Regions from separate parts of the Drancourtella sp. An57 genome, predicted to be linked through region 1. Evidence: riboswitches for the same ligand, from Rfam matches in the RefSeq annotation. Region 1 holds a riboswitch; the other holds the start of a gene.

What was found. Region 1 has a riboswitch for glycine ahead of B5G11_RS04355 (GrdX family protein). Riboswitches for the same ligand answer to the same signal wherever they lie in the genome.
Region 2: it holds a riboswitch for glycine, as region 1 does, so the genes downstream of both, glyA (serine hydroxymethyltransferase) here and B5G11_RS04355 (GrdX family protein) in region 1, are expected to answer to the same signal.

What each region holds. Positions count from the first base shown of each region.
Region 1 is NZ_NFHY01000004.1:78,056-88,102, forward strand. It holds gene B5G11_RS04340 (hypothetical protein) at 1-442, shown strand, start outside; gene purB (adenylosuccinate lyase) at 535-1,965, shown strand; gene B5G11_RS04350 (sodium:alanine symporter family protein) at 2,234-3,646, shown strand; glycine riboswitch at 3,800-3,899, shown strand; gene B5G11_RS04355 (GrdX family protein) at 4,012-4,395, shown strand; gene B5G11_RS04360 (glycine/sarcosine/betaine reductase component B subunit) at 4,466-5,746, shown strand; gene grdB (glycine reductase complex selenoprotein B) at 5,765-7,072, shown strand; gene trxB (thioredoxin-disulfide reductase) at 7,185-8,129, shown strand; gene B5G11_RS04375 (thioredoxin family protein) at 8,154-8,480, shown strand; gene grdA (glycine/sarcosine/betaine reductase complex selenoprotein A) at 8,589-9,062, shown strand; gene grdC (glycine/sarcosine/betaine reductase complex component C subunit beta) at 9,177-10,047, shown strand, end outside.
Region 2 is NZ_NFHY01000012.1:9,200-19,246, forward strand. It holds gene rpoC (DNA-directed RNA polymerase subunit beta') at 1-2,174, shown strand, start outside; gene B5G11_RS10880 (C1 family peptidase) at 2,344-3,681, shown strand; gene B5G11_RS10885 (HD domain-containing protein) at 3,717-4,286, shown strand; gene B5G11_RS10890 (AEC family transporter) at 4,297-5,205, shown strand; glycine riboswitch at 5,446-5,548, shown strand; gene glyA (serine hydroxymethyltransferase) at 5,671-6,912, shown strand; gene gcvT (glycine cleavage system aminomethyltransferase GcvT) at 6,927-8,015, shown strand; gene gcvH (glycine cleavage system protein GcvH) at 8,039-8,419, shown strand; gene gcvPA (aminomethyl-transferring glycine dehydrogenase subunit GcvPA) at 8,440-9,759, shown strand; gene gcvPB (aminomethyl-transferring glycine dehydrogenase subunit GcvPB) at 9,753-10,047, shown strand, end outside.

The DNA of each region.
Region 1 (10,047 bases):
GGATCAGAAAGAGATTGAACGCAGAAAATATAAGGCGGACAATCTGCTGGAAAGCGGTGAATATGAATCTGCGATTCTTGTCTATCTGTCCATTCTGCAGGATGAGAGAGATGAATCCGCGGGAGAACGGTTTTACGGCAAGGTGTACGGATGTCTTGGAGCAGCTTACGGAAGGGAACTTCTCTATGAGCAGGCAGCGTCCATGTACAGACAGGCATATGAGATCTGTCAGGATGAGACAATGCTGACGGCCTATATCTATGCCTGCTCCAGATATATGCAGGAGGATGAATACCGGAAACTTCTCGAGGAAAATCCGTCTTATTCCCGGACGGCGGACCGGGTAGAGCAGATGATTGAAGAAAAGGAGAGCGGGATGAAAGAAGAAGCGGCGCCGGAGATCCTGGAGAAATGGAAGCATCAGTACCGCCGCTATCTATAGAAACGTATTATATTGCGTTTCTCTTTGTTCTGTAGTATAGTAGGAATGCAAAAAGGCCGACAGGCCGAAACTAAGAAAAGGAGCATGGAAAAGTGAACGACAGATATCAGAGTCCATTATCAGAACGGTATGCAAGTAAAGAAATGCAGTATATTTTTTCTCCGGATATGAAATTCAGAACGTGGAGAAAACTTTGGATCGCTTTGGCGGAAACGGAAAAGGAACTGGGACTTCCTATTACGGACGAGCAGATCGAAGAGCTTAAGGCACATGCGGATGACATCAATTACGATGTTGCAAGAGAAAGGGAAAAGCTTGTGCGTCATGACGTTATGTCCCATGTCTACGCTTATGGTCAGCAGTGTCCGAAGGCAAAGGGAATCATCCATCTCGGAGCGACTTCCTGTTATGTTGGAGATAATACAGATATTATCGTGATGGCAGAGGCATTGAAACTGGTCAGAAAGAAACTGGTCAATGTAATCAATGAGCTTGCCGGCTTTGCGGATCAGTATAAAGCGCAGCCGACTCTTGCGTTTACTCATTTTCAGCCGGCGCAGCCGACGACGGTAGGCAAGAGGGCAACGCTCTGGCTCCAGGAATTTTTGATGGATCTGGAAGATCTGGAGTATGTAAGCGGAACATTAAAGCTTTTAGGTTCCAAGGGAACGACCGGAACACAGGCAAGCTTTCTGGAACTTTTTGACGGAGACCAGGAGACGATCGACAAAATTGATCCGATGATCGCGAAGAAAATGGGCTTCTCGGCCTGCTATCCGGTTTCCGGACAGACTTATTCCAGAAAAGTGGATACAAGAGTGCTGAACATTCTTGCAGGTATTGCTGCCAGTGCACATAAAATGTCAAACGATATCCGGCTTCTTCAGCATCTGAAGGAAGTGGAAGAGCCGTTTGAGAAAAATCAGATCGGCTCCTCGGCTATGGCATATAAGAGAAACCCGATGAGAAGTGAAAGAATCGCATCACTTTCCAGATACGTGATGATCGACGCGCTGAACCCGGCCATTACTTCGGCTACCCAGTGGTTTGAGAGAACACTGGATGATTCGGCAAATAAGCGTCTTTCCATTCCGGAAGGATTCCTTGCCATTGACGGTATTCTGGATCTCTGCCTGAATGTGGTAGACGGACTGGTCGTTTATCCGAAAGTCATCGAGAAGCGTCTGATGTCAGAACTTCCGTTCATGGCAACAGAAAACATCATGATGGATGCGGTAAAGGCAGGCGGGGACCGTCAGGAACTGCACGAGAGAATCCGCGAACTTTCCATGGAAGCAGGAAAGAATGTGAAAGAGAAAGGTCTTGACAATAACCTTCTGGAACTGATTGCGGCAGATCCTGCATTCAACCTGACGCTGGAAGAGCTTCAAAAGACAATGGATCCGGTCCGCTATACAGGACGCGCGAAAGAGCAGGTGGAGGCGTTCCTTGCGAATGTGGTACGTCCGGTACTGGATCAGCATAAAGATGAGCTTGGAATAAAAGCGGAAATAAATGTATAGAACAAAATGACAAAAATTTGGCAATGTGCATAAAAAGTAAAGAAACTATAATTAAGATGCATATTTTAAGGAGGCTGGAACCCCCTGAAACAGTGGGATTCCGCCTTCTTTTTTTGCGTTGAAGCAGAAAGATAAAATAAAAACTGGATAAAATAAACAAAAAATATATAAAATTCATTAAATTATTGTAAACTAAGCTTAAAAATGGTATGATAGATACATCAGGAAAAAATATTCAAAACATCTATAGGGCAAAGGAGGGGTTGTTATGGAAACATTGAACAACATCGTACTAACTATTCAAGACTATCTGTCGAACTATATCCTGATCGTAGCACTTGTAGGAGGAGGTATCTGGTTTTCCATCCGTACCGGTTTCATTCAGGTCCGTGGCTTCACGGAAGGCCTGAGACGTACATTCGGCGGATTGTTTTCCAAAAAAGGAGAAGCGGGAAAAGACGGAATGAGTTCTTTCCAGGCGCTGGCGACAGCGATTGCTGCTCAGGTAGGAACTGGTAATATTGCAGGAGCTGCGACAGCGATTGCGATCGGCGGTCCAGGTGCTGTATTCTGGATGTGGGTGGCAGCATTCCTTGGCATGGCGACGATCTACTGCGAGGCAATTATGGCACAGAAGTACAAGAAAGTCGGCAGCGACGGAATTATAACAGGAGGACCTGTTTACTACATTCGCGCAGCATTCAAAGGTACATTCGGCAGAGTACTTGCAGCGATTTTTGCGGTACTTCTGATTTTCGCACTTGGTTTCATGGGTAATGCAGTTCAGTCTAACTCTATCGCATCTTCTTTCCACACGGCATTTGGTATTCCGCAGTGGATCACAGGTGTAGTTGTAGCAGTTATTGCATTGTTCATTTTCACAGGCGGAATGAAACGTATTGCAAAAGTTACCGAGCTTATGGTTCCGCTTATGGCGGCACTTTACATTGTCGGTTCTCTGATTATTATTATCTATAACTGGAGAAATATTCCTCTGGCATTTGAGCAGATTATTGTAGGCGCATTTGCACCTGATGCTATCACAGGCGGTGCGATCGGTGCTACAGTTTCCAAGGCGATTACAAAAGGTGTTGCACGAGGACTGTTCTCCAACGAAGCCGGTATGGGTTCCACACCTCATGCACATGCGGTTGCAAAGGTAGATCATCCGGTAGAGCAGGGATTTGTGGCAATGACAGGTGTATTCATTGATACGTTTATCGTTCTTACAATGACAGCTCTCGTTATTGTAACAACTCAGGCGCTTCCGAAGTCCTATGAAGTGGTTGAAGGCGGATATTCCGCAGCAGCACTCAGCCAGTTTGCGTATTCGACTCTTTATGGAAAAGGCGGAGAGATCTTTATTGCGATCTGTATGTTCTTCTTCGCTTCCTCTACCATTATCGGATGGTACTTCTTCGGAGAAGCGAATATCAAGTATCTCTTCGGACCAAAAGCAGTTCCGGTTTATTCGGTTCTCGTTTGTGTATGCGTAGTACTTGGTTCTCTTGCACAGGTTGACCTTGTATGGAATATGGCAGACTGCTTCAACAGTATGATGGTTGTTCCTAACATTATCGCCCTCTTTGCATTGAGCGGTATGATCAAGAAGACCCACGACGATTACTTTAAAAACTTCCTGCCGAAGCATCCTGAGCTTCAGAGAAAGAAGAAAAAATAACAAAGAGCGTATCAACATGAACAAGAGAAATGGTTTATAGAAAAAAACTATGTGCAAATCGAATAAAAAGCTGGAAATCTATAAATCGATGTGGTATACTCTAAACAGAATTGTGAAAGACATATTCTGCGCATATGACAATTGAATAGTGGGATGATTTTTCCTGCGAGAGAGTTCGCAAATGAACCGCCGAAGATGCAAACCTTACAGACCAAAGGTGAAACTTTCAGGCAAAAGGATCAGGGAAAGGACCACATTCTGAATCGTGTATGACAAATATATCAGGATGACATACATAAGACAGAAGGGCGGCCTTGTATTCTGCTTCGGCGGAAGTCAGCCGTCCTTTTTTAATAGGTGGAGCCATGAAGAAGGATTATAGAATTATAACAAACAACCCGCTCGTTCGTGAAAAGCTCGGGCAGGATCATGATGTGGAGTTTTATGACTGCTCATATGAAGATGTTTTGAAAAAAGTAAAAGAAGAAGTATGTAAAGGGTACAAGCTCTTAACGCATCCGCTTTCCGGAAGTGTTAAGCCGAATGAAACACCTTACAAATCAGTAATGGTTTCCCGAAAGAGCGGCGAGACAGACCTGATGGGAATTGAAATTATCGAACGGGCCATTGCCTCCGTCAGCAAGTTTCAGTTCAAATCGGATAAATATGCACCGCAGGTTTATGAAGATTTCAGGCTGATTGATTACACATTAATATCCAGTGCACTTCCGTCGGCAGATGCCTGGTAAAAGAAAAAGGCTATAAAGTACTGGGGTACTTTGGGGCATAGATTTCATTATTTAGAAGGAGGGAATTACAGTGAGATTAGAAGTTGGACACATTTTTATCAAGGACATCCAGTTTGGCACTGAGTCTAAAATTGAAGACGGTGTTCTTTATGTATCCGAAGAAGCTGTAAAAGAAGTTGTCCTTGAGGACGAGCACATCAAAAGCGTAAAATTTGACATCGCAAGACCGGGAGAAAGCGTAAGAATCACACCGGTAAAAGACGTTATCGAACCTCGTGTAAAGGTTGAAGGACGCGGAGGAGTTTTCCCGGGAGTTATTTCCAAAGTTGACACAGTCGGCGAAGGAAAAACATACGCATTAAAGGGAATGGCTGTCGTAACAGCAGGTAAGATTGTCGGATTCCAGGAAGGTATCATCGATATGACAGGCCCGGGAGCTGACTACACACCATTCTCCAAACTGAACAACTTTGTAGTTGTATGTGAGCCGGTTGACGGAATCAAACAGCATGAATATGAAGCAGCGGTACGTTTCGCAGGTTTCCGTGTTGCTGTATATCTCGGTGAACTCGCAAGAGAACTCACACCGGATGAAACAAAAGTATATGAAACATATGGAATCAAAGAAGGAATGGAAAAACTTCCGGGACTTCCGAGAGTAGCATATGTACAGATGCTTCAGAGCCAGGGACTTCTGCATGATACATATGTATACGGCGTTGACGCAAAGAAAACACTTTCTACAATCATCAACCCGACAGAAGTAATGGACGGTGCAATCGTTTCCGGTAACTGTGTATCTGCATGTGACAAGAACCCTACATACGTACACGAAAACAACCCGGTTGTACATGACCTCTTTGAAGAACACGGCAAGACAATCAACTTCGTATGCCAGATCCTGACAAACGAAAACGTATACCTTGCTGACAAACAGCGTTCTTCTGACTGGACAGCAAAACTTTGCCGTCTTCTTGATCTGGATGCAGTTATCGTATCTCAGGAAGGATTCGGTAACCCGGATACAGACCTTATCATGAACTGTAAGAAAATTGAAGCAGAAGGCGTTAAGACTGTCATCATCACAGACGAATATGCTGGACGCGATGGAAAATCCCAGTCACTTGCTGACGCTGACGTTGCAGCAGATGCAGTTGTAACAGGCGGTAACGCAAACCAGGTAGTCGTACTTCCGAAACTTGACAAAGTAATCGGAACTCTGGATTATGTCAACACTATTGCCGGCGGTAACGAACACAGCTTACGTGAAGACGGAACAATCGAAGTTGAAATCCAGGCAATTACAGGTGCAACAAACGAAACAGGATTTGGTTACTTAAGCGCCAGATAGTGAAGGAGGAAGAAAAAGATGTTAAAAGTAGTTCATTATATCAATCAGTTCTTCGCTAATATTGGTGGAGAAGAAAAAGCTGATTACCCGGTAGAAGTTCGCGAGGGCGAAGTTGTCGGACCAGGTATGGCATTTAAACAGGCATTCGGAGAAGAAGCAGAAATCGTTGCTACTATCATCTGCGGTGACTCTTACTTCAACGAAAACCTTGACAAAGCAAAAGCAGAAATTATTGAAATCGTTAAAAAATACAACCCGGATGTATTCGTAGCAGGTCCTGCATTCAATGCCGGACGTTACGGTGTTGCCTGCGGTACAATCTGTGACGCTGTACAGGAAGAACTTGGTATTCCGGCAGTGACAGGTATGTACACAGAAAACCCTGGTGCTGATATGTTCAAAAACAAAGTTTACACAGTAGCTACAAAGAACTCTGCTGCAGGAATGAGAAAAGCAGTCGGAAGCATGGCTCCGCTTGCTCTTAAACTTGCAAAACATGAGAAGATCGGTGCTTCCTGTCAGGAAGGTTATATGCCGAACGGTGTTCGTGTAAACTTCTTCGAAGAAAAACGCGGATCCAAACGTGCCGTTGAAATGCTTCTTAAGAAGATCGCCGGCAAACCGTTTGAAACAGAGTATCCGATGCCGACATTCGACAGAGTTGCTCCGAATCCGGCTGTAAAAGATCTTTCCAAAGCAACAATTGCACTGGTTACATCCGGTGGTATTGTACCGAAGGGAAATCCGGATCATATTGAAAGCTCCAATGCTTCCAAATACGGTGAATACAGCATTGCAGGCGTAGATGATCTGACAGAAGAAACATTCGAGACAGCACATGGCGGATACGACCCGGTATACGCAAACGAAGATCCGGACCGCGTACTTCCGGTGGATGTTCTCCGTGAAATGGAAAAAGAAGGTAAGATTGGAAAACTGTATGATAAATTCTATACAACAGTTGGTAACGGAACAGCCGTTGCTTCTGCAAAAGCATTCGCTGAAGAGTTCGCTCCGAAGATGAAAGCTGACGGAGTTGACGCAGTTATCCTCACCTCTACATGAGGTACCTGTACGCGTTGCGGTGCAACGCTTGTTAAAGGCATCGAAGCTGCCGGACTTCCGGTTGTTCATGTCTGCACAGTTACACCAATCTCCATGACAGTTGGTGCAAACAGAATCGTTCCGGCTATTGCCATTCCTCATCCGCTTGGCAACCCGGCACTTGATAAAGACGAAGAATACAAACTTCGTAAAGAAATCGTAGAAAAAGCATTAAATGCTCTTACTACAGAAGTTGAAGATCAGACGATTTTCGATAAATAAGAGTCTGAAAACGCCCTCTTGATTGGCGTCATGTGGAATTCAGCGTCCGGACAGGCCTGCAGCCTTCCGGACGTAAGGATAAAGACATTATAGGAAAGAAGGAGTAAACGTTATGAGCAAAATTTATGACGTAATCATCCTGGGAGCAGGACCGGCCGGATTAGCAGCAGGCCTTTATGCCGGAAGAAGCCGCTTATCCACTCTGATCATTGAAAAAGGAAAAGACGGCGGACAGATTGCTATCACGGATGAAATTGAAAACTATCCGGGACAGATCGTGGAGGGAGAAAGCGGCCCTTCTCTGATCGCAAGAATGACAGAACAGGCTGAGAAGTTTGGCGCAGAGCGTGTGACAGACGTAATCAATGCTGTTGAACTGGATGGCGATGTGAAAAAGCTGAAGAGTGCCAAGGCAGAATATCTTGGAAAAACAGTGATCATTGCAACCGGCGCTTTTGCACGTCCGATTGGATGCAAAAACGAAAAAGAATTTATGGGAAAAGGTATTTCTTACTGCGCAACATGTGATGCCAACTTCTTTGAAGATTTTGAAGTTTTCGTAGTAGGCGGCGGAGATTCTGCTGTTGAAGAAGCGATGTATCTTACAAAATTCGCAAGAAAAGTTACAATCATCCACAGACGTGATGAACTTCGTGCAGCGAAGTCCATTCAGGAAAAGGCGTTTAAGAATGACAAACTCCATTTCTTATGGGATACCGTTGTAGAAGAAGTAAACGGTGACGGTATTCTTTCTTCCATGACAGTTAAGAACGTTAAGACTGGCGAACTTACTACAATCGAAGCAGACGAAGATGACGGAATGTTCGGTGTATTCGGATTTATCGGAACAATCCCGAATTCCAAAATTTTCGAAGGCGTGATCGACATGGACGAAAGAGGATATATCAAATCCGATGAAAACATGCATACAAACATTCCTGGCGTATTTGTGGCAGGTGATGTTCGTATCAAGAGCCTTCGTCAGGTAGTAACAGCTGCTGCAGATGGAGCAATTGCTGCTACACAGGCTGAAAAATATATCAACGAAAACGAATAAGAAGTATTAAGGAGGAGTTTAACAATGTTAGAAGTAGATAAGAAAACATTTGAACCAGAAGTTCTGCAGGCAGAAGGATACGTTCTCGTAGATTTCTTCGGAGATGGATGCGTACCTTGCCAGGCTTTAATGCCGCATGTTCATGCATATGCTGACAAATATGGCGACAAAATCAAATTTACATCTTTAAATACAACAAAAGCACGCCGTCTTGCAATCGGCCAGAAGATCCTTGGACTTCCGGTTATTGCTATCTATAAAGATGGTGAAAAAGTGGAAGAGTTAGTAAAAGATGACGCTACTCCGGAAGCAGTAGAAGAGATGGTTAAAAAATACTACGCTATGGCGTAAATTTCTTTTGCGTAATTGCCCTTTCGGGCTTTACGAGGGCATAAAGCGGTGCCCTGAATAAATATTTATCAACCAATTATTAAAATGAAGGGAAGGAGGAAAAACATCATGGCAATTTTAGAAGGTAAAAAAGTCATTATTATTGGTGACCGTGATGGTGTTCCGGGACCGGCTATCGCAGAATGCGTAAAGACAGCCGGTGGAGAAATTGTTTTTTCTTCAACAGAATGTTTCGTCTGAACGAGCGCAGGCGCAATGGATCTTGAGAATCAGAAGAGGGTTAAAGAATTCGCAGATGAATTCGGACCAGAAAACCTGGTAGTAGTACTTGGTGCAGCTGAAGGTGAAGCTGCTGGTCTTGCAGCTGAAACAGTTACTGCTGGTGACCCAACATTCGCAGGTCCATTGACAGGGGTCCAGCTTGGACTCACGACATATCACGTTTGTGAACCAGAACTGAAAAAAGAGTTTGATGAAGCGGTATACGATGAGCAGGTCGGCATGATGGAAATGGTTCTTGATGTTGACGACATCGTAGACGAAATGTCTGCAATCCGTGACGAATACTGTAAGTATTTATAGGAAAATCTGAAATACCGGATTTCGGATTCAGGAGCGGTGGGGTAAATACTTACCTCACCGCTTTTTCTACAACATAATTCCTTTTTATAACGTAAAGAAAGGTGGACACTAACAATGAACAGTGTAATTAAAGGAGCCAGCTATGTATTGGCACATACTCCTGAAATGGTAGTATATAACGGAACAACACAGACAACAGAAAGAGTTGTCAATCCGGAATCAGAATATTTAAAAGAATTAAGAGGTCATTTACGCTCTTATGAAGAATGTGTAAACTACTGGCCAAACCAGGTTTACATTGGAAACGCTACACCGGAAGAACTTTCCCAGGTTGAATTCCCTTACTATGATAAAACAAAAGAAGGAGCAGAAAGATACGGAAAATTCGGTGAAATCATGCCGGAAGAAGAGTTCCTTCTTTTAGTACAGGCTTGCGATATGTTCGAAGTTGTAAAACTTGACAAGAACTTCGTAAGCGCTCATAAAGATGCTCTGGCTGCTGACCCGATCATCACAGAGGATATCATCTCCAAGATTGAAGAAGGTTATGAGCTGGACGAAATCAAACACTATATCGAAAATGAGCATGCAGAAGGACTGTACCACAACAATGAACTTGTTGGATGTGTAAGAACAGCTCACGATATCGATGTGAACCTTTCTGCTCATGTAATGCATGAAAACCTGATGAGCAAAGCCTCCAGCGTACTTGCTCTGTTATATGCAATCCGCAATGCTGGAATCAACAAAGAAGACGTTGAGTACGTTATCGACTGTGCTGAGGAAGCATGTGGTGATATGAACCAGAGAGGCGGCGGTAACTTCGCGAAAGCTGCTGCAGAAGTAGCAGGACTTGTATCCGCAACAGGATCTGACTCCCGTGGATTCTGTGCAGGACCATCCCACGCTCTGATTGAGGCAGCTGCTCTCGTAAAATCCGGAGCATATAAAACTGTTGTTGTTACAGCAGGTGGATGTACTGCAA
Region 2 (10,047 bases), on a different contig from region 1:
TCACACTGCACTCACGGATCAAGGTACGTGTCTCCAAGACAATGCCGGACGGAACTGTGAAGTCGGGAACAGTAGAGTCCACACTGGGACGGTTCCTCTTCAACGAAATCATTCCGCAGGATCTCGGATTCGTGGATAGAACCGTAGAAGGAAATGAGCTTCTTCTGGAAGTCGATTTCCATGTCGGCAAGAAGCAGTTAAAGAAGATCCTGGAAAAGGTTATCAATACACATGGTGCATCTGCAACAGCAGAAGTACTTGATAACGTAAAATCCATCGGATACAAGTTCTCTACGAGAGCTGCTATGACAGTATCCATCTCCGATATGACCGTTCCGCCGCAGAAGCCGCAGATGATCCAGCAGGCACAGGATACGGTAGATAAGATCACAAGAAACTTCAAACGTGGTCTCATCACAGAGGAGGAGCGTTACAAAGAAGTCGTTGAGACATGGAAGGCAACTGACGATGCCCTGACAGAGGCACTGCTTTCCGGTCTGGATAAATACAACAATATCTTCATGATGGCGGATTCCGGAGCCCGTGGTTCTGACAAGCAGATCAAACAGCTTGCCGGTATGCGTGGTCTGATGGCAGATACGACCGGACGTACGATCGAGCTGCCGATCAAGTCCAACTTCCGTGAAGGTCTGGACGTACTGGAATACTTCATGTCCGCCCACGGAGCACGTAAAGGTCTGTCCGATACGGCGCTTCGTACAGCCGATTCCGGTTACCTGACTAGACGTCTTGTAGACGTTTCTCAGGAACTTTCTATCCGCGAAGTAGACTGCGTGGAGAAGGGAGAAGAAATCCCGGGAATGTATGTCAAGGCATTTACGGACGGAAATGAAGAGATTGAAAGCCTTCAGGAGCGTATCACAGGACGTTATTCCTGCGAGACGATCTGCGACAGAGAAGGCAATGTGATTGTCAAAGCAAATCACATGATTACGCCGAAACGTGCGGCTGCGATCGTAACAAAAGGTGTGGATGAAAACGGCAACGAGATCAAAAAGGTGAAGATCCGTACCATCCTGACATGTAAATCCCATCTGGGTGTCTGCGCAAAATGTTACGGTGCCAACATGGCAACAGGAGAGCCGGTACAGGTCGGCGAGGCAGTCGGAATCATCGCTGCCCAGTCCATCGGTGAGCCTGGTACACAGCTTACCATGCGTACCTTCCATACAGGTGGTGTTGCCGGTGACGATATCACACAGGGTCTTCCTCGTGTCGAAGAGCTTTTCGAGGCAAGAAAGCCGAAGGGACTTGCAATCATTACAGAGTTCGCCGGAAAAGCAACGATCAACGATACAAAGAAGAAACGTGAGATCATCGTTACCAACAATGAGACAGGGGAATCCAAGGCATACCTCATTCCGTACGGTTCCAGAATCAAGATTCAGGACGGCGTGGAACTGGAAGCCGGAGACGAGCTTACAGAAGGTAGTGTCAACCCGCACGATATCCTGAGAATCAAAGGTCTGCGTGCTGTACAGGATTACATGATCCAGGAAGTGCAGAGAGTATACCGTCTCCAGGGTGTAGATATCAACGATAAGCACATCGAAGTCATTGTGCGTCAGATGCTGAAGAAAGTCCGTATCGAGGAGAACGGAGATTCCGAATTCCTTCCGGGCACTATGGTAGACGCCCTTGAGTTCGAAGACAGAAATAAAGAACTCGTGGCTGAAGGTAAAGAGCCGGCAACAGGAGAGCAGATCATGCTTGGTATTACCAAGGCGGCACTTGCTACAAACTCCTTCCTGTCCGCAGCTTCCTTCCAGGAGACAACAAAAGTCCTCACAGAAGCAGCCATCAAAGGAAAAGTCGATCCGCTGATCGGTCTGAAAGAGAACGTTATCATCGGTAAACTGATTCCGGTTGGTACCGGTATGAGCAAATACCGCAATATCAAGCTGAATACAGATGCGATGATCGAAGCTCAGAAAGAAGAAGAGGCACGCCTCCGCAGAGAAGCTGAAGAAAAGGAAAATGCAAAAGAAGACGAGAAAGCAGAATCCGAAGCAGCTGAGGAGGATACAGAGATTCTTGGTGCAGATCTGGATCTGACAGAAGAACCGGAAGCGGAAACAGCTGAAGAGACGGCAGAGGAAGTTTCCGAAGAAGCATCCGAAGAGGAAAGCCAGGAGACAGAAACAGAAGAATAAGAACGATCTGTAGAATAGTTTACTCAGGTAAAGCATAGCGCCCTGCGGAAAATCCCGCAGGGCGCTTATATTTTGACCATGTAAAGCAAGTATCGGGTATTTCGCCGTTTTCAAATTCATGCTATACTATAGGGCAGAGACAAAAGATAAAGGGAAAGGATGATGAAAAATGAATCAGTTTCAAGGATTGACAGCAGATGATCTCTCCGGGTTTGAGGAAAAGTATGCAGGCAGTGCGCTCTGCCGTGCGATGACGAATGCGCTTTACAAGCATTCGGTAAAGGATGCGGCGTTTTGCCATGCAGGGCTTGCATCCTCCCAGTATGCATTCTCCATTGATATTCCGACGCTTCCGGTGACGAATCAGAAAGCCAGCGGACGCTGCTGGATTTTCTCTGCGCTGAATGTGCTCCGTGAAGTGACGGCAAAGAAATGCAATCTGGACAAATTTGAACTTTCCCAGAACTACACAGCATTCTGGGACAAGTTTGAGAAAGCCAATTATATGCTGGAGAGCATCATTGATCTGGCGGACCGCTCGGTGGACGACCGTACCGTGTGCCACATTCTTTCAGAAGGCGTCGGCGATGGAGGCCAGTGGGATATGTTTGTCAATCTCGTGGAAAAGTACGGAGTGGTTCCGAAGAGTGCCATGGAGGAAACCTACCAGAGCAGCAATACGAGAGATATGAATGCGCTTCTGAATTCCAGACTGCGCCTGTGTGCGGAAAAACTTCGTGAGACAGTCAGAAGCGGAGGAGACGTGCAGGGAGAAAAGAAAGCGATGATGTCTGAGATTTACAGTTTCCTGTGCATGTGCTTCGGAAATCCGCCGAAGAAATTTGACTTTGAATATGTGGATAAGGATAAGAAATACCATGTAGTACGTGACCTGACACCAAAATCATTCTATGAAGAATATGTGGGACTGAAGCTTCGTGAAGATTATGTCAGCATCATCAATTCACCTACCGAAGATAAACCGTTTGGAAAGAGCTACACCGTTGACTATCTTGGAAATGTCGCAGAAGGTGCGCCGGTGCGTTACTACAATCTGCCGATGGACACGCTGAAAAGCCTGATTATCCGTCAGCTTTCTGACGGCGAGGTCGTTTGGTTCGGAAGTGATGTCGGCAAATACGGAGAACGCGACAGGGGACTCTGGTGCACGGAGTGCTATGATTTTGAAGGTACCTACGGCATGCAGTTTGATATGGAAAAAGGTGCCGGACTGGACTACCGGGAAAGCGCAATGAACCATGCGATGGTGATTACCGGCGTAGATCTGGACGAAGAAGGCAATGCACGGAAATGGAAAATCCAGAACAGCTGGAGTGATGAGCACGGGGAAAAAGGATACTATCTGATGAGTGCGGACTGGTTTGACCGGTATGTATACCAGGCAGTGATCAATAAAAAATATTTGACAAAAGAGCAGCTTGAGGAAGCGGCCGGGGAACCGGTTCATCTGAATCCGTGGGATCCGATGGGAACACTGGCACAGTAACATAATTCAAAGAATAGATTCAGGAGGAAAGAACAATGGCGGTTACACGTGATCAGGCATACGAGATTTTACATAAATACATGGAAGGAGAACGCTATCTGGAGCATTCTTATGCAGTGGAGGCGATCATGCGGGGAGTCGCAGAAAAGCTTGCTCCTGAAGAAGTGGAATACTGGGGCGTAGTGGGGCTCCTTCATGATCTGGATGAGGAACACTGCGAGTGGAAGGAGCACCCGGAGACCCACGGACCGACATCGGTGGAAATCCTGAAAAAAGAAGGAATTGATGATCCGGTGCTGTTTGACGCCATTTGTGCCCACAATCCGGAAAGCGGCGTGAAAGCAAAAACAAAACTTCAGTATGCGATTCTTGCATCCGATCCGATGAGTGGTTTTTTGAAAGCCATTGCTCAGATCTATCCGGATAAAAAGATTGCAAGCGTCAAACATAAATCTGTGCTCAAACGTTTCCGTGAGCTTCGGTTTGCAGCCGGTGCCAACCGCGACTATATGGAAGCGATTGAATTTACGGGCATGGATTTTGACGAATTTATCGACATTGCACTGGAAGCAATGCGCGGTATTGCGGACCGGATCGGATTGTAGGAGCAGGCAGATGGTATTTGAAAATATGCTGACGATGCAGGGGATGATGTTCTTCTTTGTGATCGTTGGATTTATCGTAAGAAAAAGAGGAATAGTAGGCACGACAGGAAGGTTGAACATGGTGGATCTGTGTCTGTATGTGCTGCTGCCGTTTAACATTTTTCATGCGTTTCTTGTACAGCCCCATCATGATGTCTGGAAGCCGGTTGTCATGACGGTGCTGTTATCCGTGCTGTATAATATGATATCTGTGGCGTCAGCGTTTCTGTTGTACAAAAAAACAGATGAGGAAAAGAGAAAGCCGCTCCGGTACGGGACGATTGTTTCTAACGGCGGCTTTCTGGGAAATCCGGTAATTGAAAGTATTTACGGGACGTCCGGGCTTTTGTATGCGTCAGTCTTCATGCTCCCGGTCCGGGTGGTCATGTGGTCGGTGGGCGTCTCCTGCTTTCTGCCGGGTCAGAAAAAGAACGTGCTGAAAAAGGTAGTCACCCATCCGTGCATTGTTTCGATTTATCTGGGGCTGATCGTCATGTTTCTTCCGGTATCCTGGCCGGACTTCTTTACCCGGGCGGTGGAGGGATTGAGCAGCGCCAATACACCCATGAGTATGATGCTGATCGGAATGATGCTTGCGGAGATGGATCCAAGAGGACTGATTGACCGTACCATGGTATTTTATGCGGCAGTCCGCCTTGTATTGATCCCGGCGGTCGTCTTTGCTCTGACAGCCTTTCTTCCGGTGGATCCGGTGCTGCGGGGGATTACCGTAATCATGGCCGGAATGCCGGCGCCTGTCACAACAGCACTTCTTTCTTCCAAATACCATGGGGATGAGCGGTATGCGACGGGGATGATTTTCCTCAGTACGCTGCTGTCGCTTCTGACACTCCCGCTCTGGTGTCTGGTGCTTGGTTAAGAAGGAAAATGTATAAAGAAAAACGATAAACAAGAAGAAATTGTCTACAAAATAACTGTCAAAATATTAACTGACAAGTTTACTATTTAACACTTGACTCTGGAGTAAGTGAATTTTATAATAACTTTAAAGTTGAATGATGAACCTGTGAGATACCACTATAGCGCAGTGTGCGGCGCGGGAATGATAGCCGGAGCCGAAGGGGCATGCAAGAAACTCTCAGGCAAAAGGAACAGGTTCGGACAACACTCTGGAGAACAATATGATTGTACCGAAGAAGTAATCTGGCGTGCAGCACAGCACTGCTGGATAATCTTTCAGGTAAAAGGACAGAGGCAGATGAAAGGACTTCTCATGATGGAGAAGTTACTTGATCTGCTTTTTTTGTTGCCCCGGATTTTCGGCCGGAATCCGTATCGACAGAAAAAGCAAGAATATTGATTTGAGGAGGAAATACGTATGAGTATGGTAGGAGATGTTACGAACTACATCAAAGAGTACGATCCGGAAGTCGGCGGGGCTCTGGAACAGGAACTTGGAAGGCAGAGAAGAAATCTGGAGCTGATCGCATCGGAAAATATAGTAAGCCCGGCGGTGATGCTTGCGATGGGGACGGTCCCGACAAACAAGTATGCGGAAGGATATCCGGGGAAACGGTATTACGGAGGCTGTGAATATGTAGATGTGATTGAAAATCTGGCAATCGAGCGTGCAAAACAGCTGTTTGGATGCGAACATGCCTGTGTACAGCCGCATTCGGGGGCAAGCGCCAATATTGCGGTTTATCAGGCCTTTCTGAAGCCGGGAGATACGGTGATGGGACTCAATCTGGACCATGGCGGACACCTGACCCACGGCTCACCGGTGAATATGTCCGGAATTCTTTATCATTTTGTACCATACAGCATCAATGAAGAAGGATTTCTGGACTACGATGAAATCCGAAAGACAGCACTGGAATGCAAACCGAAGATGATTGTTGCAGGGGCGTCTGCATATCCAAGAGAGATCCGGTTTGACCGGTTTGCGGAGATTGCGAAAGAAGTGGGCGCCGTTTTGTTTGTGGATATGGCGCATATTGCCGGACTGGTTGCGGCCGGACTCCATCAGAGCCCGGTTCCTTATGCAGATGTGGTGACAACGACCACCCACAAGACGCTGCGGGGACCAAGAGGCGGCATGATCATGTGCAAGGAAGAACACGCAAAGGCCATCAACAAGGCGGTATTTCCAGGAACCCAGGGTGGGCCTTTGATGCATATCATCGCCGCGAAGGCAGTCTGCTTTGGGGAAGCGTTAAAACCGGAATTCAAGACCTATCAGGAACAGATTTTAAAGAACGCAAAAGCACTGGCTGAAGCACTGAAGGAAGAAGGCTTTGACCTGGTCAGCGGCGGAACGGACAACCATCTGATGCTGGTCGATCTCCAGAATATGAACATTACCGGAAAAGAACTGCAGCGCCGTCTGGACGAGGTTTATATCACAGTCAATAAAAACGCGGTGCCAAATGACCCGGCAAGTCCGTTTGTGACAAGCGGCATCCGGATCGGAACGCCGGCTGTGACAACACGTGGGCTTAAAGAAGACGAGATGAGAACGATTGCAAAGCTGATCAAGATGGCGGCAACAGACTTTGATACAAAGGCAGACGAGATCCGCAGCACAGTCAATGAAATCTGCGGCAGACATCCATTGTATGAATAAGGAGGACACGGGAGATGGAATTAAAAACACCACTTTATGAAGAACATATAAAGGCCGGAGGAAAGATGGTTCCGTTTGCAGGTTATTCTCTTCCGGTGCAGTATCCGACAGGAGTGATCAAGGAACACATGGCGGTGCGCACCCGGGCAGGGCTCTTTGATGTTTCCCATATGGGAGAGATTCTCTGCACGGGAGAAGATGCGAAGGCAAATCTTCAGATGCTTCTCACCAATGATTATACGAAGATCAAGGACGGCCAGGCCAAGTACAGCCCGATGTGCAACGAACACGGAGGCACGGTGGATGATCTGATTGTCTACCGGAAATTCGAGGAAGAATACCTGATCGTTGTCAATGCGGCAAACAAGGAGAAGGACTACCAGTGGATGCTGGATCACCAGTTTGGAAACGTGGCATTTACGGACGTTTCCGACCAGTATGCGCAGCTTGCCCTCCAGGGACCGAAAGCCCTTGAGATTTTAAGAAAACTGACGGACGAAGAGAGTATTCCGGAGAAATATTATCACGCAGTGTTTGATGGCAGGGTGGCAGAAATCCCTTGTATCGTTTCCAGGACCGGCTATACAGGTGAGGACGGCGTGGAGCTGTATCTGGCGGCAGAATATGCGCCGCAGATGTGGAATGCGCTTCTGGAAGCAGGAAAAGAGGAAGGACTGATCCCGTGCGGACTGGGAGCAAGAGATACCCTGCGGATGGAAGCTGCAATGCCGCTCTACGGACACGAGATGAACGAAGAAGTGACTCCTCTGGAAGCGGGACTTCAGTTTGCCGTAAAAATGGCAAAAGAAAATTTTATCGGGAAGAAGGCGCTGGAAGAAGCAGGAGAGCCAAAGAGAGAACGGATCGGACTGAAAGTGACCGGGCGGGGCATTATCCGGGAAGAGCAGAAGGTTTCGCTGGAAGGCACAGAGATTGGAACGACGACATCCGGCACACACTGCCCGTACCTTGGATATCCGATCGCCATGGCGCTTGTGAAGGCAGGAGCGGTCAGGACAGGAGACAAGGTGGAGGTTGACGTGCGCGGACGAAGCGTGGAGGCGGAAGTTGTAGATCTTCCATTTTATAAAAGACAGAAATAAAAATCAGAAAAGGAGAAACGGATATGGAAATCAGAGAAGAATTAAAGTATGTAAAATCACATGAGTGGGTAAAAGAGGAAGACGGAGTTGCAGTGATCGGGCTGACGGACTACGCCCAGTCAGAGCTTGGAGATCTGGTGTTTGTCAATCTTCCGGAAGAGGGGGATGAGGTGACGGTAGGAGAGGCATTTGGCGATGTGGAATCCGTCAAAGCGGTATCTGATGTGTACTCTCCGGTATCCGGTGTGGTATGTGAAATCAACGAAAGACTGCTGGATGAGCCGGAATATATCAATGAGGCTCCGTATGATGCGTGGTTTATCAAAGTGAAAGACATCACAGAAAAAGAAGAGCTGCTCTCAGGAGCGGAGTATGAGGCGTTTGTAGAGAGCGAGAAAGAATAACAGAGAGGCGGTGAGTTCGGATGGGCGGCTATGTACCGAATACAGAGAAAGAAAGACAGGAAATGCTGCAGGCGGCCGGATATTCTGACATGAATGAGCTCTTTGCGGACATTCCAGATGAAGTCAGACTGAAAGGGGAGCTTGAGATCCCGGCAGGCATGCCGGAACTGTATGTCAGAAGAGAAATGGAGAAAATGGCCGGAAAGAACAGGATCTTTCCTACCATTTTCCGGGGTGCCGGAGTGTACCGGCACTATATCCCGGCAGCTGTCACAAGCATCACATCCAAGGAAAATTTTGCGACGGCCTATACCCCGTATCAGGCGGAAATCAGCCAGGGAATTCTGCAGTCCATCTTTGAATATCAGACAATGATCTGTGATCTGACCGGGATGGATGCGTCCAATGCGTCAGTCTATGACGGCGCTTCTGCAGCCGCAGAAGGAGTTTCCATGTGCCGGGAACGAAAACGGCAGAAAGTCCTGATTTCACAGACGTCCTCCCCGTATGTGATCCGGACGGTGCAGACCTACTGCCACGGAAATGGAATGCAGGTGGAGCTGATTCCGGAAAAGGACGGGCGTACGGACAAAGAGATTCTCAGAGAACAAATTGATGCACAAACGGCGTGTGTTTACATACAGCATCCCAATTATTACGGAAATCTGGAGGATGCAGAAGAAATTGGACAGATTGCCCATGAAGGCGGGGCAAAATATGTGATGGGAGTCAATCCGGTTTCTCTTGGCATTTTAAAAACACCGGCTGAATACGGAGCGGATGTGGCGGTCGGAGAAGGACAGCCGATGGGGCTTCCACTGGCATTTGGAGGACCGTACCTTGGTTTTATGGCATGTACGGACAAGATGATGCGGAAGCTGCCTGGCAGAATTGTCGGACAGACAAAAGACAAAAACGGAAAGACCGGTTATGTGCTGACACTTCAGGCAAGAGAACAGCATATCCGGAGAGAGAAAGCGTCCAGCAATATCTGTTCCAACCAGGCGCTCTGTGCACTGGCGGTGACGGTATACCTGGCGTCCATGGGACCGGACGGACTGAAAGAGGCGGCGGTGCAGTGTGTCTCCAAGGCACACTATCTGGCAGGAGAGCTGGAGAAAATCGGATACCGCACGAAAAATCAGGGGAATTTTTTCCATGAATTTGTGACGGAATCCAAGGTGCCGGCAGGGGAGACCTTGAAGGCTTTGGAGGAACATGGAATTCTGGGAGGATATCCGCTGGATGAGCACCGGATTCTCTGGTGCTGTACGGAGATGAATACAAAAGAAGAAATGGATGAGGTCATCCGGATTCTGAAGGAGGTGCAGGGATGTTAATTTTTGAAAAAAGCAGACCGGGACGCAGATGCAGCATGCTTCCTGCGTGCGATGTGGAAGAGACCAGGCTTCCGCAGGAAGACCAGAGACAGAAAGCCCTCCATCTTCCGGAAATCGCAGAGGGGGATCTGAGCAGACATTACAGTGAACTGGCGAGAAAGTCCCACGGAGTCAACGATGGATTTTATCCGCTTGGTTCCTGTACGATGAAATATAACCCGAAGATCAACGAGGCGGCAGCGGCACTTCCGGGATTTACCGGGATTCACCCGCTTCAGCCGGAACATA